Paraneptunicella aestuarii: one gene and its partner. The protein of the gene in region 1 binds, or shares a complex with, the protein of each later gene. Links are inferred from orthologs where the notes say so. Each region holds a gene or a part of one and is shown in the gene's direction. Other genes may lie near its edges. The genes, in order: trxA and trxB.

Evidence for each region.
Region 2: the proteins of trxA (region 1) and trxB are in contact, whole or in part, in a crystal structure (PDB 1F6M), measured with the Escherichia coli proteins. The link is inferred for Paraneptunicella aestuarii from one-to-one orthologs.

What each region holds. Positions count from the first base shown.
Region 1 is NZ_CP074570.1:270,801-281,216, forward strand. Bases 225-2,928 are described here. They hold trxA (thioredoxin TrxA), read left to right. Parts: upstream 225-1,263; coding sequence 1,264-1,593; downstream 1,594-2,928. Other genes in these bases: rhlB (ATP-dependent RNA helicase RhlB), read right to left, coding at 225-1,156; KIH87_RS01180 (formimidoylglutamase), read right to left, coding at 1,670-2,737; rraA (ribonuclease E activity regulator RraA), read right to left, coding at 2,800-2,928. Also shown: more of rhlB, read right to left, coding at 1-224; more of rraA, read right to left, coding at 2,929-3,285; KIH87_RS01190 (phosphatase PAP2 family protein), read left to right, coding at 3,735-4,247; KIH87_RS01195 (MJ1255/VC2487 family glycosyltransferase), read left to right, coding at 4,273-5,349; KIH87_RS01200 (GNAT family N-acetyltransferase), read left to right, coding at 5,544-6,002; KIH87_RS01205 (DMT family transporter), read left to right, coding at 5,989-6,882; uvrD (DNA helicase II), read left to right, coding at 7,001-9,169; KIH87_RS01215 (response regulator), read left to right, coding at 9,228-10,416. UniProt on the Escherichia coli protein: Participates in various redox reactions through the reversible oxidation of its active center dithiol to a disulfide and catalyzes dithiol-disulfide exchange reactions.
Region 2 is NZ_CP074570.1:2,204,898-2,221,345, reverse strand. What follows is about bases 13,639-16,428. They hold trxB (thioredoxin-disulfide reductase), read left to right. Parts: upstream 13,639-14,454; coding sequence 14,455-15,402; downstream 15,403-16,428. Other genes in these bases: KIH87_RS09140 (arginyltransferase), read left to right, coding at 16,425-16,428; aat (leucyl/phenylalanyl-tRNA--protein transferase), read left to right, coding at 15,479-16,210. Also shown: recB (exodeoxyribonuclease V subunit beta), read right to left, coding at 1-1,698; recC (exodeoxyribonuclease V subunit gamma), read right to left, coding at 1,698-5,162; xthA (exodeoxyribonuclease III), read left to right, coding at 5,311-6,117; KIH87_RS09185 (energy-coupling factor ABC transporter permease), read left to right, coding at 6,153-6,794; KIH87_RS09180 (phosphoribosyltransferase), read right to left, coding at 7,034-7,591; terminus macrodomain insulation protein YfbV, read right to left, coding at 7,832-8,278; KIH87_RS09170 (HAMP domain-containing sensor histidine kinase), read right to left, coding at 8,506-10,170; KIH87_RS09165 (PhnD/SsuA/transferrin family substrate-binding protein), read right to left, coding at 10,192-10,992; KIH87_RS09160 (putative porin), read left to right, coding at 11,148-12,185; KIH87_RS09155 (response regulator), read right to left, coding at 12,217-13,542; more of KIH87_RS09140, read left to right, coding at 16,429-16,448.

The sequences.
Region 1 (10,416 bases):
ACTCGTTAGGGTTGTACTCAGTTACGGGGATAGTATGTTGAATATATTCCTCAATGGCAGGTAAATTCAAGGCATATTTTTCACAAGCAAAACTGATGGCGTGTCCGCTTTTACCAGCACGTCCGGTACGACCTATTCGATGTACATAATCTTCGGCGTCGTCAGGCAGGTCGTAGTTGAATACGTGGGTGACTTTATCAATGTGAAGCCCTCGGGCGGCAACGTCGGTTGCGACCAGAAAATCCAGTTGTCCTTTGGAGAATCGATCCAGAATACTCAAGCGCTTCTTCTGAGGTACATCGCCACTTAGCAAGCCAACGCGGTGACCATCGGCAACCAGCCAGTCATTGATATTTTCACAACTATGCTTGGTATTGGCGAAGATAATGGCTTTTTCTGGCCACTCTTCTTCCAGCAAGGTTAGAAGCAGCATCATCTTGTCTTCATCGGAAGGATAAAACAGCTCTTCCTTGACTCGGCTTGCGGTCATTTGCTCTGGGTCAACCTGAACATGAACAGGGTGGTTCATATGTTCATAGGCTAATTCCTGAACTCGGAAAGACAGCGTCGCTGAAAATAACATGCTCAAGCGTTCGGTTGGTGGAGGCATTCTGCGGAATAAAAAGCGAATGTCTTTGATAAAGCCCAGATCAAACATGCGATCGGCTTCATCTAATACTGCTACTTCTATATGTCCTAGCGAAAACGTACCTTGCTTATAGTAATCAAGGATGCGTCCGGTTGTGCCAATAATGATATCAACACCGGCTTCCAGTGATTCTTTTTGGCTTTGATAACCTTCTCCACCGTAAATTAATCCCAGGCTAATGCCGGTGAATTTACTTAATAGAGTGGCATCTTTATGGATTTGAACTGCTAATTCACGGGTTGGTGCCATGATGATGGCTCGGGGTTGACCGTGGTCTGGTTTTGGACTTTTTAGGAGGTGATGAAAGGTGGCAACAAGGAAGGCGATGGTTTTGCCTGTACCCGTTTGGGCTTGGCCGGCAACGTCTTGTCCACTTAAAGACGGTGGCAATGAAAGCGCCTGTATTGGCGTACAATGTTCAAAGCTACCCGCTTTTAAAGCGCTTAGTACGCTTTCGTCTAATCCTAATTCGGAAAAGTGTGTTTCTGTTAAATGTGTTGTTTGCATAGCTTATAGCGTAAGAGTGCTTGCATTAAGTATAGGTTTATATATAAATTAGCGCATCGTAGGAAGCGCCTTGAGAATCCGGCGTTAACAGTATCTCGGAGAAACTAATGAGCGACAATATTATCACCTTGTCAGACGACTCTTTTGAGTCTGATGTTATCAACTCTAACATGCCTGTATTGGTTGATTTCTGGGCTGAATGGTGTGGTCCTTGCAAAATGATTGCGCCTATTCTCTCTACTATTGCAGATGAATTTGACGGCAAGATAACAGTTGGTAAGTTGAATGTCGATGAAAACAATGAAACTCCTGCTAAATATGGTATTCGCGGTATTCCAACTTTGTTGTTGTTCAAAGGTGGTAATGTTGCAGGTACTAAAGTAGGGGCAATGTCCAAGTCACAACTGGAAGAATTTCTAAACGAACATCTTTCTTAGGCTGGAATGCTGCAATTTGTAGGTTAATCGTAATCGTGCAAATTAGCTTAAAAAACCTGACATCTGTCAGGTTTTTTTATGCCTGTTGAGTCACGGATTTAATAAAAATAGAGACAAGTTCGCAAATTGACTGGCCTACGATTCGGTTGCCTTCGGCAATGCCGTTAGTGTGTTTTTCCGGAGCCCCTTCTGCTAAGTGCAAATATTGCACGCTCGGTAGCGCAGCCATTTGGCTGACGTAGTAAAGCGCATCTTGTAGCGAGATACCTGCGGCGGTAATTGCGCTGCTTGGCATATTGCTAATGGCATCCAAATCCAGTTCAACGCCAACCGGTAGACCCGATTCCAACATGTATTTGGCAATTTGTTCCAGGCACTGATCGAAATTATGGCTGTTGCTCCAATGGGTTTGTTGAATGCTGAACCAAGGGAATTTCAAGGCGCTTAGTGCATCCAGGCTTGCCTGATTATTCTTTTGTTCGTGTAAGCCTAAGACGGCATATCGTTCCAGATAACCTGAACTTTGCGCATAACGGAATGGATTACCACTGTGGCGGCCCTCTTCTGCTCGAAAGTCGGAATGAGGATCCAGGTTAGACACTGCTAACGGCATTCCTCTGGTGATTGAACAGGCTTGAATGATGGGGAAGGCATTATTGTGGCCTCCACCGATCACGATAGGAATGAGCCCTGCTTGAAAGACTTCCTGCAAAACACTCACTACTCGTTTATCTAATTCCGCGCAAGCGTGACGTAAGGCTTCGATGGTGTTGTCTTGCGACTGCACCAGTTCATGTAAATCATCACACTCTACGTTGCCCAACAAGAGAATGTTGTTGCCGGGAAGGTATTCGTTGGCTTGCAAATTCAGAAAGTAAGACAGGAACGCTTTCCATGCGCCTCTTGCACCGGGTTGACCGTGATTGCCTCGGGGGCCTATATCTTCAGGAACACCGATCAGCGCAAACTGAAAGCGGGTGTTGATATTGTCTGCATCAAGGGCTGTTGCAAAAGGAAAAGTGTCGCCGAATTGTGAGGCAAGCCCAATGACTTCACCTATTTTTGATTCTCCGGGACGTGTGTTGATCAGTGGTGCGATATCTTGTTCTCTGATCAGGTTAATTGGAAGCATGAGGTCGCTCACTTGTCGTATCCTGCAAGGTTCGGATGTTTCTGAGCCAGCCACCAGTGTAGCTGGCTTCCGTGTTATTCAATATCGAGAGGATCGGGAGATAATACAATGCCCGTGCTATCTGCATAGACATGATCTTCTGGTAGAAAGGTAACGCCACCAAAGTTAACAGCACAATCAACCGAACCCACTTCTTCTACGTCGGCACCAACTGGAATGGCATTAATGGCATGAATACCAATATCAATATCTTCCAAGCGCTCGACTTCTCTAATGCAGCCATAGCAGATAATGCCTTCCCAATTGTTATCTGCTGCGGTTTGCACATTTTTGCTGTCTAGCAGGGCGCGACGAGTAGAGCCGCCACCGTCTATTAACAATACTTTTCCTTCCCCGGGTTGCTGCACAATAATGTCGATCAGACCTTTGTCTTCAAAACATTTCACCGTTGTGACTACGCCGCCATAGGACTCACGGCCGCCGAAGCTGGTAAAAATTGGCTCGACAACGTCAATATTGTCGGCAAATAAATCACATAATTCCGAGGTGTTGTATTGCATAGGAGTTCCCAGTTGACAGACTACACGAATAGAGAGCGTTGTTCCTGATGGCATGGCTATATGTTTTCAAGCCCAGGTCAGGCCAACACACTCTAGTATAAACCTTAAATTGTTACTCGCAATCAGCGGCGTTTTTGAGCTGTGCTCTTTTATTTGTGCTCGCTTTATGAAAACCAGTCTCAATATTATCTTCCTATTCTATTAAACATCTCTAGCGATAACACTATGAAAGATATCGGGGTTTTTGAGGCAGATCATTTTTGCCACTGCTTTCACTGATTGCTTGCGGAATTTACCAGCCTTGTTCCGAGAAATAAACACGCCTTGCGTGTCACTCAAGCATGTAACTTTTATGCAATCTAATTGTCATTCCATTGTCGTGTTTCTGTAACAGGCAGTTCATAAGGGTATTTTAGTATGCATGTATGTTAGAAAAGGGTGCGTACAAAATGAACCTGATAACCCGATATGACACTCAACTATTCTATTGGTTGTTTGGCAAGATGACAGACCGCAGCGGTACTTGGGTCAGGCTGATTTCCAAAACTGGCGACGGATATCTTTATTTGGTGCTCGCGCTATTACTATGGGCGTTTGAGCCCGGTAAAGGCACACTTTTTCTTTACACTGGTTTACTGGCTTATTCCATGGAATTGCCGGTTTTCGTTATCTTGAAAAAGTTGTTTAAGCGCCAACGTCCTTGCGACATCTTCAAGAATTTCAACGCCTACGTAGAGCCGTCCGATAAGTTCAGTTTGCCTTCGGGGCATACAACGGCAGCATTTTTAATGGCCTCGTTACTTGCGCATTTCTATCCCTTTGCTGCCCCTCTTGTTTATTTATGGGCTTCGACAGTGGGCTTATCCAGAGTGTTATTGGGTGTGCATTACCCAACCGATATTCTGGCAGGTGCCTTTTTAGGCTTCTTCATTTCTGAACTGAGTATTCAAATTCTGGTGTAGGCGTTTTTATATAGGCGAAAAAATGATGAAGATTCTTTACGGCGTTCAAGGCACTGGAAATGGGCACATTACTCGCGCTCGAGTGATGGCGAGAGCATTTGCTAACAATCCTGAGATTCAGGTGGATTACCTGTTTTCCGGTCGTGATGCAGACAAGTATTTCGACATGGAAATCTTTGGTGATTACCAAACTCGACGCGGTTTAACCTTTGTTCATTCTAACGGGTCGATCAGTAAATGGTTGACGGTAAAGTCTAATCGTCCTGGTGAGTTTATTCGTGATGTGAAGGCGTTGGATTTGGCTGGTTACGATTTAGTGATAAATGATTTTGAACCTATTTCTGCCTGGGCTTCGCGTCGTCAGAATGTGCCTTCCATTTCTATCAGCCACCAAGCTGCATTTATGCATAAAGTGCCGAAAAGAGGGCAGAAGTTTTTAGATCGTCTTATCACTCAATATTTTGCTCCAACCCAGATTCAATTAGGTGTTCACTGGTATCACTTTGGTCACAATATCATGCCGCCGTTTATTGAAGATGAGTTTCAAAACAGCGAAGCTGGGCAGCACTTTCTAGTCTATTTACCCTTTGAGCATTTAGATTGCATTCGTGAGTTACTGGAAAGCTTAAGTGAGCAAACTTTCGAGGTGTATCACCCTGATGTGGAAGTGGAAACCGATGAGGGCAACTTGAAATGGCGTCGTCCTGGCAAGGATCGATTCCATGAATCTCTACAACACTGTGCTGGTGTTATCGCTAATGGTGGCTTTGAGTTATCTAGTGAGTGCTTACAACTTGGAAAGAAGCTGCTAATCAAGCCTTTGCATGGGCAATTTGAGCAGTTGTCTAACGCGCTTACCCTGGAAACATTAGAGTTGTGCAGCACGATGGATTTTCTGGATGTTGATGCTGTTGAAAAATGGATATCCAAGCCAGAAGGCGAGCCTGTTGAGTTTCCTAAAGACCCCAAAGTATTGGTGGATTGGATATTGTCGCGGCAATGGAATGATACTCAGTCGGTATGCGAGCAGTTGTGGAAACAGGTGAAGTTTCCGGAGAAAGTTCGCCGTAAATTAGTGAAGCTTACATCAGCACCGGTCTAACGAAATCCTTGCATACGGTTATGCGTCTCTATTTAAGAGCGGTTGAACTCATTTTCAGTTCTTGTTATCTACCATTTCAGTCTTCGTACTGATAAGCTCCTGATCCCGCTTTTTTACTCTATATTTATGGTTTCTTTCCCTGCGTTTCATGTTGGGAAGATTGGGTTTATTCATCCTCAAAATGGTAGTTGGTTATGGAACAGGAAATTTATCAATTTAACGATTTTGCACCTAAGCAGTTGTATAAGGTATTGCAGCTCCGAAGCGCGGTGTTTGTGGTTGAACAAACCTGTTACTACCAGGATATGGATGATTTGGATACGCTACCGGAAACACGCCATTTTATGTTGATGGATGGTAATGAGTTAGCTGGATATTCCCGTATATTGGCGCCAGGAGCGTCTTATTCGGGTTATAGCAGTATCGGGCGAATTCTCACCTCAGATAAGCATCGAGGGCAGGGATTGGGGCATGACGTGGTTAGCAATTCCATTCAAATCTGTAAGCAACTTTGGCCTGACTACAACATTAAGATTGGCGCACAGTCTCACTTGCAGGAATTTTATGGGGCGCACGGCTTTAAGGCGATAGGAGAGGAGTATATTGAGGATGGTATTCCTCATATTCATATGGTGAGAGATGGACAAGGTTGAAAAAGTTGGAATTTCTGGTGCATTACTGGCAATTGTCTGGTTGTTGTTGGGGAACCTGTTTGGTGTCGGTGCTGATGCTATCGTAAAGTGGTTTTCAGACACCGCGGGCATTTATCAATACGTATTTATCCGGCAAATAATCATTATTGTCTTTTTGCTGCCTATCTTTTTGCGTCAGCCGTTTTCTCGCCGGCGTTTGGAAACACCAAAGATTTATTTGTTTCGAGGTTTGCTAACGGTGGTTGGTAGCGCTTGTGTGGTTGTTGCCTTAACCAGTTTGCCTTTGGCGACCGCTCATGTGGTTTTTTATGCAGCGCCAGTGTTTACGCTAATTTTAGCGACCCTGTGGATGAGAGAGCCTATCTATCGGCATAGGGTGATTAACGTTTTCTTGTGCTTTTTAGGGGTGATTGTTGCGCTGAAACCCGATGATTTTGGCTGGGGAGCCATTGCCGGGCTTATCGCTGCATTGTGCATTGCTGTCTATAACTTATCAGCGAGATTAGTTCCTACTCACTCATCGTCGATCACCGTTCTTTTCTGGAGTACGCTGTTCTCAATGCCCTTTTTAGGCATTGGTGCATTATTTGATTGGCGAGACATGTCGATGGACTTGCTGTATCTGGGCGTAGGAAGTGCCTTGGGCATAGGAATTTATCAGATTTGTTGTGTTTTTGCTTATCGCCATGCCGACGCAGGAGCCGTGACTATCGCAGAATATTCAGGTTTAGTCTTTGCCGCGCTAATGGGTTGGTTGATATTCCATGAAATTATTGGTTGGCGCACGTTACTGGGGATTAGTTTGATAGTGTTACCGATTTTGTGGCAGTCACGTAAAGAGCACAAACTTTCTATTTTAAAGCTGGAGCAGGAAGGTTGACGAAATCACTTGAAGGGTGAGGAAACGTTTCCCGTTAATAGAGTGTATAAATAACCAGTATTTAAAGGTATAATCCGGGCAATTTTCAGATAAAAACCAGATAAAAGACATATTGCCCATGGATGTATCCCACTTACTGGATAACCTGAACGACAAGCAGCGTGACGCTGTGACCGCCCCTGCTTCCGACCTGCTCATTTTGGCGGGAGCTGGAAGCGGTAAAACCCGGGTGCTAGTACATCGTATTGCATGGCTGGTTCAGGTTGAAGCCATTTCTCCCCGTAACATTCTGGCTGTTACGTTTACCAACAAAGCTGCCCGTGAAATGCGCGGGCGTGTTGAGCATTTGTTGGGCATTCCTTTACAGCATATGTGGATGGGCACCTTCCACGGTTTAGCGCATCGTCTTTTACGCAGTCATTATCAGGATGCGGGCTTACCTGAGCATTTCCAGATACTGGACTCTGACGATCAATATCGCTTAATTCGACGCGTGCTTAAGTCTTTGAATCTGGATGAAAAGCTTTGGCAACCCAAGCAAATTCAATGGTTTATTAATGCTAATAAAGACGAAGGATTACGCCCCAAGCATGTTGATGTGGGGGATAATCCCGAACGTAAACGTATGCGCGATATTTATCAGGCATATCAGGACGCTTGTGATTTGTCGGGGTTAGTGGATTTTGCTGAATTATTGCTGCGTGCTTATGAGCTTTGGTTAAATAATCCGCATATTTTGGCGCATTACCAACAGCGTTTTAGAACGATTCTGGTCGACGAATTTCAAGACACTAACAACATTCAATACGCCTGGTTACGTTTGTTATGCTGCGACAGCAACAATATGATGATTGTCGGCGACGATGATCAATCCATTTACGGTTGGCGTGGCGCAAACGTCGAAAACATACATCATTTTTTGCGTGATTTTCCCAAGGCTCAAACGGTTCGATTAGAGCAGAATTATCGCTCTACCGGCAATATCCTGAATGCCGCGAATGCGGTGATCGATAACAACTCAGGCAGACTTGGCAAGAATCTGTGGACTGAGTCTGGTGATGGTGAGTTGATCCGTTTGTACGCCGGTTTTAACGAAGTCGATGAAGCGCGTTTCGTTGTAGGGCAAATCGAGTCCTGGATTGACAAAGGTGGCTCGCCGGATGAGAACGCCATTTTGTATCGTAATAATGCTCAATCACGGGTATTAGAAGAGGCTTTGTTACATGCAGGGTTGCCTTACCGTATTTATGGCGGCGTGCGCTTTTTTGAGCGTCAGGAAATCAAAGACGCACTAGGCTACATGCGTATGGTTAATAATCCTTTGGATGACGCAGCTTTTGAGCGCATTATTAATGTGCCAGCCAGAGGTTTAGGTGATAAGACTGTAGCGCAAATACGTGAAGCCGCGCGGGCAACGCAGAAGTCGCTATGGCAAGCCAGTATGTTAATGCTGCAAGAAAAACGCTTAACGGGAAGAGCGACCAATGCATTACAAAGCTTTGTGGATTTGATCCTGTCTTTAGAGCAAGCCGTTGGTGGTGCAAGCTTGCAGGAACAAGCGAAAGTTATTATGCAGAAATCGGGAATTTTAGCCATGTATCAGTCTGAGAAGGGCGAAAAAGGCGAAACCCGGGTTGAGAACTTGCAAGAACTTGTCACCGCTTGTGAGCAGTTTGTTCAGGCCGAGGAAGATGAAAATATGACGCCATTGGCGGCTTTCCTGGCTCAGGCTTCGTTAGATGCGGGAGAAACTCAGGCTGATACTCATGAGTCGGCAGTGCAATTAATGACGATCCACTCTGCTAAAGGATTGGAGTTTCCACAGGTATTTTTGACTGGCGTGGAAGAAGGTATGTTCCCCAGTATGCAAAGTGCCGAGGATATTGGGCGATTGGAAGAAGAGCGTCGTTTGTGCTACGTTGGAATGACACGTGCGATGCAAAGGTTGTTTATTACTTATGCCGAGAACCGTCGCTTGTATGGGCAAGATAAATATCACACACCTTCACGTTTTATTCGTGAAATGCCGGCAAAATGTTTAGAAGAAGTGCGCCTGCGCTCAACGGTTTCCAGACCTGTACAGAAAAGTTACAGTAACATGGCATCCCATGAAGCGTTTGAATCGACAGGTTTTAGTTTGGGTGAGCGTGTCAGGCATCCTAAATTTGATGAAGGCGTGGTATTGAACTATGAAGGCAGTGGTGAAAACGCACGAGTTCAGGTGAATTTTGAAAATCATGGGACAAAGTGGCTGTTTTTAGGCTATACCACTTTGACTAAAGTCTAATTAAAAAGACGTAGTTTCTGCGTCATAATCGGGTCTATTTTTCCTCGAAACAAACACTATGCACGAATCAAAGCGCAAAGTTCTGGTGATTGAAGATTCCATTACCAGTATGAAGGTCATCAAGCATCTGCTTAAAGGCGCAGATCTTGAGCCTATTGGTGCTGCGAGCTTAAGGGAAGCCAGAGAGGTATTATCTCGCTCGGGGTCTGATGAGTATTTGTGTGCAGTCGTTGATTACTGCTTGCCTGATGCACCTGAAGGTGAAGCTATCGATTTCTCTATTGAGTATAATGTTCCCACCATTGTTATTACTGGCAGACTGGATGAAGTCACGCGCACTAATGTTTTGGCAAAGGATGTTGTTGATTATATTCCCAAAGAAAACGCTCAGGTTTATGAATATCTGGTGCGTTTGGTGCAGAGACTGGATAAAAACCGGGAAATCGGTGTGCTGGTGGTTGATGATTCAAGATTGAGTCGCACCATGATTTCGTCTTTGTTGAAACGCCATAATTTCAATACCTATGAAGCCGAAGACGGAGAAGAAGGCTTAGCGGCTTTGCGTCAGTATAAAAACATCAAATTGGTGATTACCGACGAAAATATGCCGAACATGACGGGATTAGAAATGGTGGCTGAAATTCGGCGTACTATATCTAAAGATGATTTGGCGATTATTGGTTTGTCCGGGAAGGGTAGTTCGGCGCTATCTGCGCGCTTTATCAAAAGTGGAGCAAATGACTACCTGAACAAGCCTTACTGCCATGAAGAATTCTTTTGTCGGGTAATGCAGAACATCGAATATGTCGAAAGTATTGAGGCCATTCGTAGAGCGTCGAATACCGATTATTTAACGGGGCTGCCGAATCGACGTCACTTCTTTACTCGCATTCAGGCAAACCTTCGAATCGCCCCGGGAAATGTCATTCTAGGTATTGTTGATGTTGATCAGGTGAAGTGGATTAACAAGCAATACGGTTATGAAGCGGGTGATAATGTCTTAAAATCCATCGCCAAGCTAATAGAGAAATATTTCACCGATTGTCATATATCGCGTTTTGGTGGTGAAGAGTTTTGTATTTATTCTTCCGGGCAAGATACGGAGAACCTGCTGGAACAATACCGCACTTTTTGCATGGAAGTGGCGCAAAGCAAAATTGATGTTGGCGGTCAGTTTGTGGGGTTTGCTGTTAATGTTGGCATCAGTGGGCACTTTAACGGCGATATTAAAGAAACCCTGCACTTTG
Region 2 (16,448 bases), 1.9 Mb from region 1 along the record:
TCGAACCAATACGCAGATATCTCCTGCCTTAACCGGAATATCGTTGAGCAAATACGTCTGGCTATTTAGCAAATCGGCAATCTGTTCAGAAAAGTGCTGAGCCAATAGTCGACTGGCATTGGCCCAACTCCAGTATTTGCCTTCTTCAACTTGAGTTAAAAAGCCCAATTGCAATGCAGCAACTGAGGCATCTTGCTGTTTCAACCCTAAATGGCCTTTATCTGCCTCAACCTGATGATAAGGGATCGCCTCACCAAATTGGAAAGCACTTGCTGTATTTGGCTGAAACAAGTGATTTAAGCTGGCAACCAGGGCTTTCTGCGAACGGAAATTCGTGTTCAGCGTATACTGACGCTGCTCAGAAATAAGCTGTTTGGCTTTAAGATAGGTAAAGATGTCACCGCCCCGAAAGCCGTATATCGCCTGCTTGGGATCACCGATGAGTATCAGAGATGTTTGATTATTTGCAGGCTTATTTTCCGGATTAGCAATATAAATACGTTGAAAAATGCTGAACTGAATGGGGTCGGTATCCTGAAACTCATCCACCATCGCGACCGGATACTTGCCAGCAATCGCAGTCGCCAATGCCTCGCCTTGCGATTCATGTTGTAGCGCCTGTTGCAGATTTTGCAGTAAATCATCGGGGCTGATCAGGTTAAAACGACGCTTTTGCTCCGCCATGCGAGTTCGCATCCAATCGACACTAAAAGCCACATAATACAAACGTAAATGCTGCCGAACCTGCTCTTGCAGTTGATGAAGGTGGTCAAACTGTTCAAAGTTCAGATGGCTAAGATCTTTGCTGCCTTTTTTCGCGGCTGCCGCCACTTTCTCAGCAGAGAACACTTCCCAACTGTCAGCCTTGCCAATGCTAAGCTGCAATCGAGTACCTTGAGCAAAAGACTGCATCTGCTTTAGGATATCGGGCTTGGCTAATTTGGCATTGGCCTTTAATCCTGCATCCTGAATTTGTTGCATCAACTCGTTTTGCAACCACCAACGTTTTATCGCATCGACTGCCGTTTCGTAGTCGTTTAACAGCTTTACTATTTTGTCTTTGTCGATTTGGGTTTGCTTATCGGAAACAAGAAGTACGTCACGGTTTAATAATGGGCGAATACTCTGTAAAAGCGCATTGGGTGACGGCCATTGCTGCAAAAATAACTGCAATTCTGCTCGCGGCATGTCTGCCACAAACTGACGCCAAAAATCGGTTATCGCCAGCTTTTGCCATTCACTGTCATCAAGGATTAAACGCCGTTCATACAAAGCGCCTCGCTCGAAGGCATATTCCAGCAACATGCGCTGACAGAAGCTATGAATGGTATAAATAGCCGCATTGTCCATGCTCTGCATGGCAACCAACAACCGTTGTTTGGCTAGCTTTAGGCTGGACTCGCTTTTATCGGCGAGAGCTTCAATTAGCGCCTGAATAAACTTATCGTCACTGTTGCCTTGCTCAAAATCCACAAAGGCTTTATGTAATCTGGCATGTAAGCGTTCTTTTAGTTCATTGGTCGCCGCATTGGTAAAGGTTACAATAAGCACTTCTTCAACGGGTAAAGGCTCGCAGCCATGCCCTAAAATTAAGCGCAAATAGAAACTGCTGATGGTGTAGGTTTTACCTGTACCAGCACTGGCTTCGATTAACGCTTGCCCATTCAGCGGAAACGCAAGTGGCTCTAATGGATTCATTATTCGCCCTCCAGCACAGCCAAAAGAGGAGACAGAATTTTATCCGCGCACTCAGAAAACTCGCCAAACTGCTCGGCTAAATCAGGGCAGATACGATGAAAATGTGCTTCTGTACTTTCAGCACGGTTTCCACCACCAAAGTCATTACCCACATATGCATTAATGGCTTTTTGCTGGTCTTGACTCTTTGCCCACACCCAGGCGGTTTCCGGGAAAAAGCACTGCGGTTGATTGTTGTTATCACGCCAAAATTGCAATAATTCGTTAAGGGTATTTGAGGCAAATTCTGGAGATAAAGAAGGCAAAACCATGACATCATCAGTCGCGAAAAAATAGGCTTTTTCAACATCAGCAGCAGTATTATCTTTGAAAGATTGCTGTGATTGAATTAATAACCACTTCACCCAAAGTTGCAGACGATCCTGAGCTCGTAATTTTCCTGGTCGCCACAAAACCAAAGCGCGCGAATGGGCAGAAACACCAGATGAAAGGTTACGCGTACCAAGCGGATAAATTCCCTCTATGCGCCCATGCATATGGGTTTGACTCATGTCGGCGGCGATATTGCAGGAAATATCCAGCCATTGAGCAGCCTGATGTAAATCAAGACCGGGAAGATGCTGCGCAACCTGTTCTTTAACCTTATCAACCAACTGATTTACTTCGTCGATAGCTTCTTCGGCTAAACGACCTACCGGTAATTTCCCCGCCATTTTGAGTTGCCGGGTGATATCGCGTCCGTTATTTTGCGACTGAGTATCGCGAATCAATTCATGGGACAACTGATAACGGGACAAGGCATCCAGCAACAAGGGTTCATCATCTTCTGAATTCGATAACGGGCGGCCAAAACGTGTATGCCAACGATGCTCAAAAAAGTAGCGTGCCGGATTTAACAAACAGGAAATTAATTCGTTGAGGCTGAGCTCATTTCGCTTATCCTGCTCAATATCATCTAATGCTTGAGAAGTAAAACCACCAGCCAAAGAAGACGTATTTCTAGCCTCTGCATTTGCAACACTGTTGCCCGCTTTTAATACCGACAACCAGTGTTGATTGTAACTTTTAGACACAGTACCAGACTTGCTCGATTCGCGATAATAGTCACGATGGAATGGCTGTAAGGGATGTTCAAGCACTCTTGGCATTGCTGTTTCACTGCCGCTAGTCTCGTACTGATTACAATAATGTTGCAACTCGGTGAGCAATATCGACGGCGCTTTTTCAGAATTATCTTTTTCATCACGGCCGATATAGCTCAAATACAGCTGTTGACGTGTTGACAGGATCGCTTCGAGAAACAAATAGCGATCATCATAACGTCGCGAACGGTCGCCTTTTCTGGAAGGAGACACAGCCATCAGGTCAAAACCAACAGGCGTAACAATTCGGGGATAGCCGGGATCATTTAGTCCTAGAATACACACCTGTTTAAAAGGAATGCTTCGCATCGGCATTAACGTACAAAAGTTGATTTTCCCGGCTAAAAAGCGCTGCCCAACGCCTTTGCTGCTGAGTTGCTGGTTAACGGCTTCCACGAAGACATCCTGATCAATCAGTCCGGGATACTGCTCACCATGCTCTGCCAAGGTCGCCAACGCATCCAATATTTGCTGACGGTAGTAGCCCTGTTCTTCTGATTCCGCAAACAAACGCTGCAACCAACGTTCAGCCATCATCACTTTATCTTGAATGCTCGATTCCAGTTCAGCTTCACTCAAAATGGATTCGAGAGTCGATAAAAATTCAATGAACTTGCCTAAGACTTCAACCTGTTGTCCTTCCAGATCGACATAGGGTAAAACCTCTGCATCATCAGTCGCTAACGGGGTTTCATCAAAAGCCATGGCATAACCTGCCAGCAAACGCTGTAAGCCAAACAGCCAGGTATTCTGCCCTTCTGTGGGCAAGTCCCAGCGTTGTTTGTCTTGCGCATCTAATCCCCAGCGAACGCCAGAATCTCGCAACCAATGCTGCAAAATATCCAGCTCAGATTCCTGTACTCTAAATTGTGTTAACACATCGGGCACGGAAAAAAGCTCGACCACTTCAGTTAAGGTAAAACGGCTTTGATGGAGGTTTAACAATTGCAAAAAGGCTTTAACGACGGGAGATTCGTCAACCACATTGCGGTCAGAAATGGCGTAAGCCAAATACCGTTGCGCTTCTGCACCACCAAATACGGCATCAATAAAGGGCGCGTATTCGGCGATATCCGGCATCATGACAATGATATCGCCCAGGGATAACTCAGGATGATGCTCTAGCTGTCGTAGCAAGTGATCATGCAACACCTCCAGTTCCCGTAACCGGGAATGGCAGCTCATGATAATCATTGAGTTATCCGACTCTGATAGCATGTCCCCGTGCATTCCCGCAGACTCAGTCGGCGTGGTTAACCCTAAAATATCGTTTTGAATATGCGCTAACAGATGCTCTCGTGGCGGCTCGATAAAATAATCTTCAACATGCATATTGCCACGCTCATCCAGCTCCAGCAGCATGTCTTGAAATTCGCGCCCCAGCTTGCCCCACGAAGCGAGCAAAGGGTTTCCAGTTTCATATAACGACAAGGCTAACAAAGCTTCGGAAGATTGCTCTTTGAGCGCTTGTTGCTCGAACAAATCCAATTGTTTCTTTTCTTTTTGCTCAACAGAGATGATGTCCCCCCAGTAATGTTCACAAGGGTTACACCAAAATAAAACGACATCGCCTTGCTGTGCCAAAGCTTCAAAAATTTCCAACTGCTGTTTGGGAATAGCAGAAATGCCAAAAACAAACACAGGAGGTGTTGCTTCGGAACGATTTGAACGGCGTTTTAATGCGTTTAGCAGCTGCTCATGCAAGTTAGCACGATGCCAGGGCGATTCCCCTAACTGACGCGTTTTCTGCAACAGCATGCGCCATAGCTCTGGTTGCCAAGGCTGTGTTGATACATCCACGCCTTTAGCCGTTTCCCCAGCTTCCCATGCCATTAACCAATCCGGACGATAGACCAGATATTGGTCATAGATATCCGCTATTTTGCCCGCCAGTTGATAGCGCTTACGTAATTCACTAACGCCTTTGTCTTCTTTCTCTGAAACATTCAGGTAGTCATGAATAGCCCGGAAGTTTTCAAGCTGCGCACACTCAGGTAACAATTGCATCAACTTCCATTGCATATTGTCTTTGGTAAAAGCGGATTGTTTGGGTAGGTCGGCGATATTGCGTCGGTATAAATCCCAGATATAACTGGACGGCAGCGGAAATGACAGGTTAGCGGCAATGCCCATATACTCAGCGATACGGATCTTCAACCATTGCGACATCCCCGGACTTTGCACCAAAATCGGTAGCGGCGTGAGGATATGAGAGAAATGCTGATCAGCTTGTGACTGATTCGATTGGTAATAATGTGAGATGCGCTGAATCAATTGCTCACATAGCACTTCCATTTTATTGGACTGCACTAAATGCAACATGGGTGACGGGTTCTTGTTATTTTTCCCGAAAGTTTAACATACTCGCACCGTAATGGGAGATATTGCCACGAATTCAATTCAACCCTACCCGCACTCGGTCGCTTCTGGTAGTATGCACGCAAATTTCGCTTACAAACCCAATACACAAATGAAATTTATTTCTTTTAATATCAATGGCCTGAGAGCCAGAATTGCACAACTCACCGCTCTGATTGAAAAGCATCAACCTGATGTGATTGGCCTACAAGAAACCAAAGTACAAGATGAAATGTTTCCACTTGCTGATGTGCAAGCGCTTGGCTATAAGGTGTATTACTTTGGTCAAAAGAGTCACTATGGCGTTGCCATCATGTGTAAACAGGAGCCAGAGAGCGTGCAATACGGCTTTCCTACTGACGATGAAGAAGCTCAGCGTCGTATGATCATGGCAACCTTCACCCTGGAAAATGGCGAAAAGGTTCGTGTTCTTAATGGTTATTTTCCACAGGGAGAAAGTCAGGATCACGAAACCAAATATCCGGCCAAGCGCAAGTTCTACAAAGATTTAATGTTTTACCTGAATGAACACCATAGCAATGATGAAAACATTATCGTGATGGGTGATGTAAATATTTCACATACCGATTTGGACATCGGCATTGGTGAACCGAACCGTAAACAATGGTTGAAAAAAGGCAAATGTAGCTTCTTGCCAGAAGAACGTGAATGGTTGAACACACTGATGGATTGGGGTTTCAATGATAGTTTCCGTAGCCTGCACCCAGATACTGATGACCGTTTTAGCTGGTTTGATTATCGCTCTAAAGGCTTTGACGACAATCGCGGTCTTCGTATCGACTTAATACTCGCCACTAACGGATTGCATGAGAAATTGGTTTCTGCTGATATTGACTACGAGCTAAGAGGTTTGGAAAAACCTTCTGATCACGCACCCATTTGGGCAGAATATAAATAACGCCATTGACGCAGTGAGGGTCACTTTTGTTTGGTCTGACATTCATTCAAACCTTATGTTTGTTGCTTTATCTGGGTTTGATTGGTCTTACCGCAAAAAGCCTAAACCTCAAGCAACGTATTGCTCATAAAACCGGGCAGCATCTGCTGTTCGGTAGTGCTGCCAGCCTATTCTTCCTGTGGTTATTCCGCACAGGCATTTACCCCGGACTCAATGTTCACTTTCTATGGCTCACCGCGCTGGTATTACTGTTAGGCTTTAGGCTCGCGATTATCAGCTCAGCAATAACCTTGCTCGGTATCACCGCTATTAATCATGAAAGCTGGCAAATGTTTGGCGTGAATGGCTTACTGGGCATAGCGATTCCTATGTCGCTAAGTTATCTGATTTATAACATCACGTTTCATCGGCTACCCAAACATCTATTCGTTTATATTTTTGTTAGTGCCTTTTTTGCCGGTGCAGCAACATTAACACTGAAAATGGGCTTATTGGGCGGATATTATGCGCTTGAAGGCATTCATAGTTGGGACATTGTTGAAGACAATTATCTGATCCTCATTCCCCTGCTGCTATTTCCAGAAGGTTTGCTTAATGGCATGACCATGACCTTGTTAGTCATCTATACACCGCATTGGGTGTATACCTATCACGACAAATACTATATGGATAAATGAGGCTAAATAACGGTTCGAAATAATCTGTCACCTACAGAAAATGGTCAGCAGACCCTCACCGCAGAGAGGTGGCTGTGGAGACTCCAAGGACGGATCCATGCCGAGTCTGCGATCAATTTCTGTAGATGACTTGCCGTTATGCGAACTAATTTAGGAGATTCAGAGAAGATACTGAGAGAGGAAAAACAGCGTAAGCCTGAATGTTGCTTACGCTGGTTGCACACTGAGTAAAGCAGTGACTACTCCATGAACAAATCAAGAATGTTCGCCAAATCTGACTTCAGTTTGATTTCTTCGCTGGTTAGCCCTTTCAATTCATGGGGGAACACTAACCAATCTTCACTTTCGTGTACGTAGTAGTCAGGAATTAAATCTGTTTTATTATTTTTCGGCTTATACCAAGGCGTTGCAATTCGTACGTCTTGTGGCATGTTTAAGCGCATTTTTTCCTGAGTTTGTTGAATCAATGCTGCCACACTGCGTCCGGAATCAAATACATCATCCACAATTAACAGACTATCGTCTGCATTGGCATTTTCAATCAGATATTGCAGTCCATGAACCTTGATGGTTTTGGATTGTTGATTGATACCATAATAGGACGAAGTGCGAACCGCAATGTGGTCGGTTTCAACATTCTTGAACTCAAAATACTCTTGAACAGCGATGCCTACAGGTGTACCTCCACGCCAGATACCAATCACAAATTTGGGGCGAAAGCCGTCTTCATATACTTTAGCAGCTAGGCGGAACGAGTCTTCCAGCAAGGACTGCGCGGTAATATAAGTCTTATCCATAATTACCAATTACTCTTCTTGATATAGATGTATGTCTAATCGGGCGGTAATTATAGAAGAATTTAAGGCAAGACTTCATCAAATCATTTGAAATATTTATATTTCCGTCGATTTAACGGGATTTTTGGTGAGGATAAATGCAGGTAATAATGCAAATGACAGCAACATCTAAGGATAAAGAGCCGAAATCCTTCATCACCGCTCACGAATAAGTGAAATTTTACAAACCTCGGCTTAGGCTTAAAACCACTGACGAGTAAATGCGCGATCCAGCTCTTTAAAGGCTTTTTTAAGCAGTAACGCCAACTCTCTATAGCTTGGACGAGATTTAGCAGCGGCTAAGTCACATCCCTGCTCACGCATTTTAGAATGAATATCTTGATACCAGGCACGAATAGACGGTGGCAACATTTGATGGGAACGATGCCCAAGCCACAATAAACCTTGCAATGGCAAACTTAAAAAGAAAGCAACGATAGCAATAGCTTGGGGCAAATACTCGGCTCCATTAACTTCAACCATAACAGAAGCACAAATTAATGAGAGTGGCGGCATCCATTTGAGGGAAAAACGAGTAGCATTAATGACACGACTTTCAGGAAACAATGCATATAACTCTTTACGCAACGGCCAATCTTTCATGTAAGACTGCCCATCTCGTACCAAGCTTGTAAATGTATGTGCCATACAATCAACTCTAAAAACGTCAATTAACTCAGGGTGTTACCAATATCAATAAAAACGTTGGCTCACCCACCAACCCTGTTTTGTTCATTGTTTCCTGCCTTAAGGATAAACATTAATTGCGGCAGATGCCAAGAATCCTTAATTATAAAGTACACTCTATGGGTATGACAGAGAGCCAAATTATCGGATTTTTCCTTCAAGTACATACATGGAGACAAAGTTAAAAATCACAAGTGACTAACCTGCTCCGGATAAAACGGCATTTCCTGACAAACAGGAAATGTTAGTGTAAATGTCGTGCCTTTTGATAATTTACTTTCTACCTCAATGTTTCCCTGATGTTCAACCATAATGTCGTAACAAATTGACAAACCAAGACCAGTACCTATGCCAACGGGTTTGGTAGTAAAAAACGGGTCAAAAATTCGATTCAAAATATCAGGCGCAATGCCACTACCATTGTCTCTAATCCTGATAAAGACATAATCCCCTTCATGGCTTGAAGTAACATGAATTAATCCCTCTTTTTCAACCGCCTGACTGGCATTAATGAGCAAATTGGTCAGCACCTGAATGATTTTTCCTTCGTTTATCGAAGCGTTAGGAAGGTTCTTTAAATCCGTAGTCACCTGACAATGATATTTCAATTCATTGTGAACCATATTCAATGCGATGTTGATACAGTCATTTAAATTGCAGGGTTCCATACCCTCACCGTTCTCCCGGGAGAATTGCTTAAGGTTTAGTACAATACTGCGAATACGTTCCAGACCTTTTAAGGAGGCATCTAATAAGTCCTGACTATCCTCATTAAGAAATGAAAAATCTTCCTGCCGCAAAAATTCGACAGCTTGCTGAGTGATATCCTGCAGTTTTCCATCGCCCTCGGCATGATTAAATAACAATAAGATTTGAGTAATGGTGTAGTAATGCTCCATGTATTCCTGAAGCACTTTCAAGTTGCTGGATACATATCCCAGTGGATTATTGATTTCATGAGCAACACCGGCAGCAAGCTGTCCAACAGAAGCCATTTTTTCTGAGTGGATCAGTTTCTTCTGTGCGAGCGATAACTCTTGATAAGCTTTTTCCAACTCATCTTTCTGCTTTGACAATTGAGCCGTTCTTCTCGCGACTCGCTCTTCCAATGAAGCATTGAGCTCAATTAATTCAATTTCATATTTGGAACGCTTGAAATATTCTTCTTTCAAAGTGTGGGATAGCTCAGAAAATGCAGTGGAAAGGTCTTCCAGTTCGTCGCCACTCTTAATCACTGTAACTTCATGATTGTATTTTCCAATCTTCACATTTTTGGCAATATTGTGAGTGTCTTTACGCAGTCGATAGAGGTTTTTGGTTAAATACACACCGAGAAAATATGAAAAAATAGCCACCAACAGCATTTCAATTAACGCGATTGACACTGTCCACTTACGAACCCGATTCATCGACTGTGTAATACTGTTAATAACAATGCCTATTTGCACTGAACCATAAACCGTACTCCCTTCACTTATCAGTGCCTGCACATCAAAAATATCGTCTTTAACCGATTCCACACTGGAATCCAGAGAAAAAGGCTTTTTGATTAACTTGTCATCCCCGGCAGAAGACAATAATTCACCATTTGAAGAGAGAACTTTCACATACTTAATGTCGGGATTCTGCAATAAATCAACGGTAAACATATCCAAGGAAGCCAAATCAAAAGACAGCACAGCATCTTTTGTCGTTGTGGCAAAAAGCCGGCTGGTTGTGGATGCGCGTTTAATTAACGCTTCGTTTGCAGACTCGGTCATAAACCTGACAGCTACAGTGATTAAGACCGCAAGCAACACACCTTCAATCAAAGCAACACCCAACATGGTTTTGCTACGTAATGATAACTTCATAATGATTTACTACTGCATAACTTACTGATTAATAATGTCGATACCTAATGCTCTAACATCATCCCAATCAGCATTAGTCGCTGCTTCAAACCCATTGAAATTCACACTTTTAAGTAACTTTCCCCCTAATTCAGACTCATGCATATGCACCATAGCCAACTTCAAGCGATTGACAACAGCTTCCGGAAGAGATGACTTAACAGCAAAGGCGTGAGGTGTGTATTGAGGGGTTGTCAGAAGAATTCGTAATTTGTCCTGAACGGCTTTGTCAGCATTATAAAATGTTCGTGAAACACCTCCTCCTGCCACCATAAAACCTCGTGAAACATTTAAATAAACGGAATCGTGGGACGATACATATTGCGGATAGATGGAGATCCCTTTCTTGCGAAATTCAGCAGATGTCAGCAATGTTGCAGCAAACGCTGCTGGTGCAGGAAAAGCGATAGTTGCCCCATTCAGCTCTTCCAGTGTTTTAATGGGCGAGTCTTTATGAACCACGATAATCCCTGTAATGCGTTTATCTTTCTGCTTCACCAACGCCTGATAGCCAGGTGAAACATTAAACACAGTGAAATGATAAGGGTTCATATAAGCAACGTCATAAGTGTTAGACGCGAGTCGCTTCTCGAAGGTGGGAATATCCTTCGCGGTGGTAAAACGATAATCGTCCCCGGTTTTCTCACTAAGGTAATCAAGAATAGGCTGCCACTTTTTAGCCATTTTCTTGGCTGATTGTTGTGGCACAAATGCAAAGGTGTAGGTTTCTGCAAAAACAAGATTTGAAGTCACAACAAAATAAATTAGAACGATAATCCTCATCTTGTTCCCCATGAAGTCAGGCTTAAGACTTTGCCCCCTAGATTAGATATAGACTATGGTTCATATTTCACCAATACAACTATTGGTTAATACTCATATTGCAACTTATTGTCTACGCTCCTATAAACAAGCTTGTAAATTTAGATTGAACTCCTATGAATAAGCACCATCTCATTTCAGCAACCTTTGTGCTGTTAACGGCAACAGAGGCATCCTCCGACACCCAGTTATACGGTGATATCCTGATTAGATATGAAGATGAGGGAAACCATATCTCGCTTCCACCAAGAGAAAGAATGCGTCTTATTGCCCACGCAGGAATTAAAACCCAGTGGACAGAAAACTGGTTAACCCATTTTCGTTTAGGAACTGGATTGAAAAACAAACAGAATGTGCCAGGCATTACTATTCATCGATTTAGCGAACAACCCCAGCCTGACAGCGATATATTCCTGGAAAGAGCATTTATTCAGGGTAAAGGTGAAAACTGGAAAGTTGAAATAGGGAAAGTGCCCTGGAACAATTTTCAAGTGACCGACATTTTTTGGGATGGAGACCTTAATCCCTGGGGAATGAATTTCAATTATGAGGTATCAGCTCAATCAACCCTGTACTTAAGCTACTATCAACCATTAGACGGTAATTCAGATACAATCGGCGATATGAGCCTTATTGGGTTTCAATGGCGAGAAAAGATGGGTAATTGGCAACTGGGTATTACCCCCTGGTTTGTGGATTACCAAGGCGAGTCAAATGCGCAATACGCAACTAAAGACACTCAATACGACAACCAGTTTCTGTTACTTTCAGCCTACGCAAAATACGGAATGTTTAAAGTTGGTTTGGATTATGGCCACTCTCTTGATGATTTCGATTATGTTGCTAACGGTAAATACTCTGATCAAAAAGAGAGTGTGGCTCTTGAATTCGCCCACGGTGGCTTGAAATCCTCAGGAGATTGGCTCATTCAATTTAGACTATTAAAAGTAGAACGCTTTGGCGTGGTCACAGAATTTGCTCAAAATGCCGTATCACCCTTTGCAACCAGTAATTTCAAAGGAGTGGATCTGAGAATTCGACGCAAAATGTCACCTGAATGGTGGTTAGGAATGCGTTTTTCCGACATACAACGCATTATCGAGCCGCTTGAGGAAGGTTATCGTTTCAGAATTGAAGGCCAGTACAAGTTTTAGGTAGATGGTCTTCCCTGAGCGCACATGCAGGTCAGATAGAATAGTTAGCCTGACTTTGTAGTTCATGTGCAATATGAGGATAAACAAACAAGACAAATGGCTCATTACGGTTGTTCTGAATATTTATCAAGCTCTCTATATTGTCCGTGCTCAGAACATGTCCTTGATTAAGATAATTACATTTTGCAGAAAGTAACGGCAAATCCCGCGCCAAACTCATTCCAGGCTTCAACTGATCTGGCGTCAGAACATGTTCTGTTGGCAGTTCAGGGGAAGAAGCCTGCGATTGGATCATATCTTTAAATGCCTTAAAGACTCTTTCCGCAACATGGGTTTGTTTATCTTTGTATAACCTGTCCATTGCTTGCTCTGCAAACAATGGAACGCCCATGTATTTCCCTGTCACAAGCTTATCGTAAGCTGCACATAATTGGATGATCTGGCAAGGAATCGGCACTTTATCCCCTGCCAAGCCAATAGGCCCACCAGTGCCATCAACATGCTCAAAGATATGTTTTGTGAGGGCGGAGACAGCACTAAAATCACTATAACCTCTGAGTAGATTGGCACTTAATTCATTAAATAAATGACCATTAATCAACTTGGAATCATTACGTTGCCGCTCTTCTGGCAGCATTAAAAAATTTTGTGGAATCTGTAACTTACCCAATTCATAAAGGCGTGCAGCAACGCTCGCCTGATAGGTAAGCGATGGCGAAATTTGAAATTCTCGGCATAAACGCTGTACTTGAGTAGCTATACGGTCTCCATGACCAAAAGCATCTTGAGTATGCATTTGAATGCATCGGCTCAATAAATCAACAGAAACCTGAAAATAATGTCTTGTTTTGGAATTGACCTGGTTTTTACCCATATCAGAATCTTTCCCATGCTTCTGTAGCTGCATCATCAATTCTTCATGCTGATGCCTGAGTTCCAGATTCTGCTCCATAACTTGTCGATTAATAATTTGTTGTTGATATTCATTAATAAACTTTTCAACACAAATTTTAGTCTTGGCAACCAACTCATCATTGTCCCAGGGTTTATTCAGATAGAAATCGACATGCCCCTGATTGATTGCTCTTGTTGTGTCGGTGGGATCGGAATATCCAGTAAGGAGAATTTTTCGGCTTAGTGGGCTTAATTCATGCGCGGTCTCAAGAAATGTAGCGCCATCCATTTCAGGCATGCGCATGTCAGAAATGAGCACAGAAAATACTTGGTATTCCAACGCTTTAAGCGCTTCATTACCATCAGTAAAGGAAACAACATCAAAATCTTTGTACAAGATACGGGTTAGCGACTTCAACACCTCGGATTCATCATCCAGAAGCAAAATCTTGTGTTTTGACATGACCGATTCCTCTCACCTAATGCACTAACAATTCATACTTGTGCTATTACGAAAAAGAACATTCTCTTTATGTTCATTTTTTCATTTGGTCACATTAACAACCAATTAAGACACAAATAATTTAGAATGAGTCACATAAGCACTAAAAGACGCTAAAAAAATGCAAAATATAGACTTTTAAAATAATCAGATTTTTCTAAATAAAACAATTAAAAACCCAACACTTTAAAAATCATCACTCAAGTGATAGACAATTAATTACTTAAACTACAATAAGTATAGATGGGTGTCTGAAAGGTTGCCAAACCCGAGCACAAACTGCCAACTTTCAATTCAAGCCAACCAGCTGGAAATACAATATAATCAAGCTGTCAGTTCGAACTGAAACAGGATACTCCACATATCTAAATTGTCTTAACAGCTTAAAAAGCCGAGCCCTAAAACAACCAATCAGTCATCCAGAAAACCTTGGCTACTGTTTAATTACGTTTATTAGATTCAAAGAACTAAACCCCAACATGATTTCGTCAAATTAACCACTCAATCCAAGTGGCAATCAATAAACATTATTTACTCAGTAGCCATTGTAATTTTGGACAAATTCTAAGATTAAACAATTAGGCTTTAGTTGTAGAAGTTATACCTATTGGGAATTTAATTATGTTGACATAAAAACGCACAAATCATCGAAGTGATAGCATCAATCAAATTTTCAGCTATATGTGAGTAAAATTAATGATAGAAGGATTGGCTGTAGGTCTTTAGAATATGCCCAATTATGGGATTACCTCTTGATATTATCGGGTTTGACCACATCAAGAGCAATCTAACACCAAAGACACTTGTTCAGTCAGTAATACTAGTCATTCTCCAGTCCTTACTGAACACCCTTATCAAATTATGGAGTTTTCTATGTCCACAAAACACTGTCGACTGCTTATTCTGGGTTCAGGCCCTGCCGGTTACACTGCCGCCGTGTATGCAGCCAGAGCTAATTTGCAACCGGTTCTTATCACAGGACTGCAACAAGGTGGTCAATTAACAACGACAACTGACGTAGAAAACTGGCCAGGCGACCCCGACGGTGTACAAGGACCAGAGTTAATGATGAGAATGCAAAAACATGCTGAGAACTTCGACACCGAAATTATTTTTGATCACATCAATAAGGCAGACCTGACCAAACGACCTTTCACACTGACTGGTGACAGCGGTGTGTACACATGCGATGCATTAATCATTGCCACAGGCGCATCAGCTCAATACTTAGGGCTGGACTCTGAACAAGCCTTTATGGGCAAAGGTGTATCAGCATGCGCTACCTGTGACGGCTTTTTCTATCGTAACAAAAAAGTAGCAGTTGTAGGCGGTGGTAACACAGCAGTAGAAGAAGCCTTGTACTTATCCAACATTGCATCAGAAGTACACGTTATCCACCGTAGAGACTCTTTCCGTTCCGAAAAAATTCTTGCTCAGCGCCTGATGGATAAAGCAGAAAACGGTAATGTAACCTTGCACCTGAATCGCACACTTGACGAGGTTGTTGGTGACAATATGGGTGTTACCGGTATCAAAATTAAAGATACTCAATCGGATGCAATTGAAGAGCTGGATTTGATGGGTGTATTTATCGCGATCGGTCATAAGCCTAATACGGATTTATTCACTGGTCAGCTTGATATGAAGGATGGTTACTTGTTGGTAAAAGGTGGCTCTGAAGGTAATGCGACTCAAACCAGTATTCCAGGTGTATTCGCTGCCGGTGATGTATGTGACCACATCTATCGTCAGGCGATTACCTCTGCCGGAACAGGCTGTATGGCAGCACTGGATGCGGAAAAGTATCTCGACGCTCAGTAAGCTTTATTAACGATTTGTCAGTAAGCCTCATTTAATTTCCGTATTTAAGGCTTACTGACACTGATTACGCTGTTCTATGGCCATTCATTTATACCAACTCTCAGAAGAACTCATATTTCCCCACCCCAACATGACTCTTGATGAGCCAGAAGGCCTGTTAGCGTTTGGTGGTGACCTGTCAGTAGAGCGATTAGTGCTTGCCTATCAACATGGCATTTTTCCCTGGTATAGCGAAGGAGAGCCTATTTTATGGTGGTCTCCTGATCCCCGCATGCTGCTTTATCCAGACAAATACCATGTATCTACCAGCTTTCGTAAATTTTTAAGGAAAACGCATTTTTTTGTCACTCTAAACAAGGATTTTGATGCCGTGATCGACGCTTGCGCCCATATCCCTAGAAATGACTCTGGTACATGGATTACAGAAGACATGAAAAATGCCTATAAAGCGCTGCATAAATCCGGCTACGCCCACTCCATTGAGGTATGGATGGATGATTCATTAGTTGGTGGCTTATACGGGGTTGCTGTTGGTACGGCATTCTGCGGTGAATCCATGTTCCACAAAGCAACCAATGCGTCAAAACTGGCTATGTATTGCTTGGTACAACACATGAAACAACATGGTGGTGCATTCATTGATTGTCAAATGCACACTCCCCATTTAAGTAGTCTGGGCGCAATGACAGTTCCCAAGAAGCAATTTCTACGTGAATTGGAAAGAAGTCAGAAACACTCATTTTATCCAGACACATGGATGGAAAAAATTATTTTTAGCAGAAGTAAACATAATCGGTTAATATATTAACCATCATTATAATAATAACCCTATGTGTAATGCACAACCTGTTGATATAAAAAACACACCAATAACAGGCAAACTAGACTAAAGCAGTATTTTTTAGTCTCACATTACGGGCTAGATTTACAGAAGTATCCCTGTGTTCGGTCTTGTCATTCGAGATCATTGGGATTGTAGGTGGGGTTTTGGCTAAAGGGCTAGAAGTATCATCATGACTTCCATGAAATTCGGGATAACAGATTCC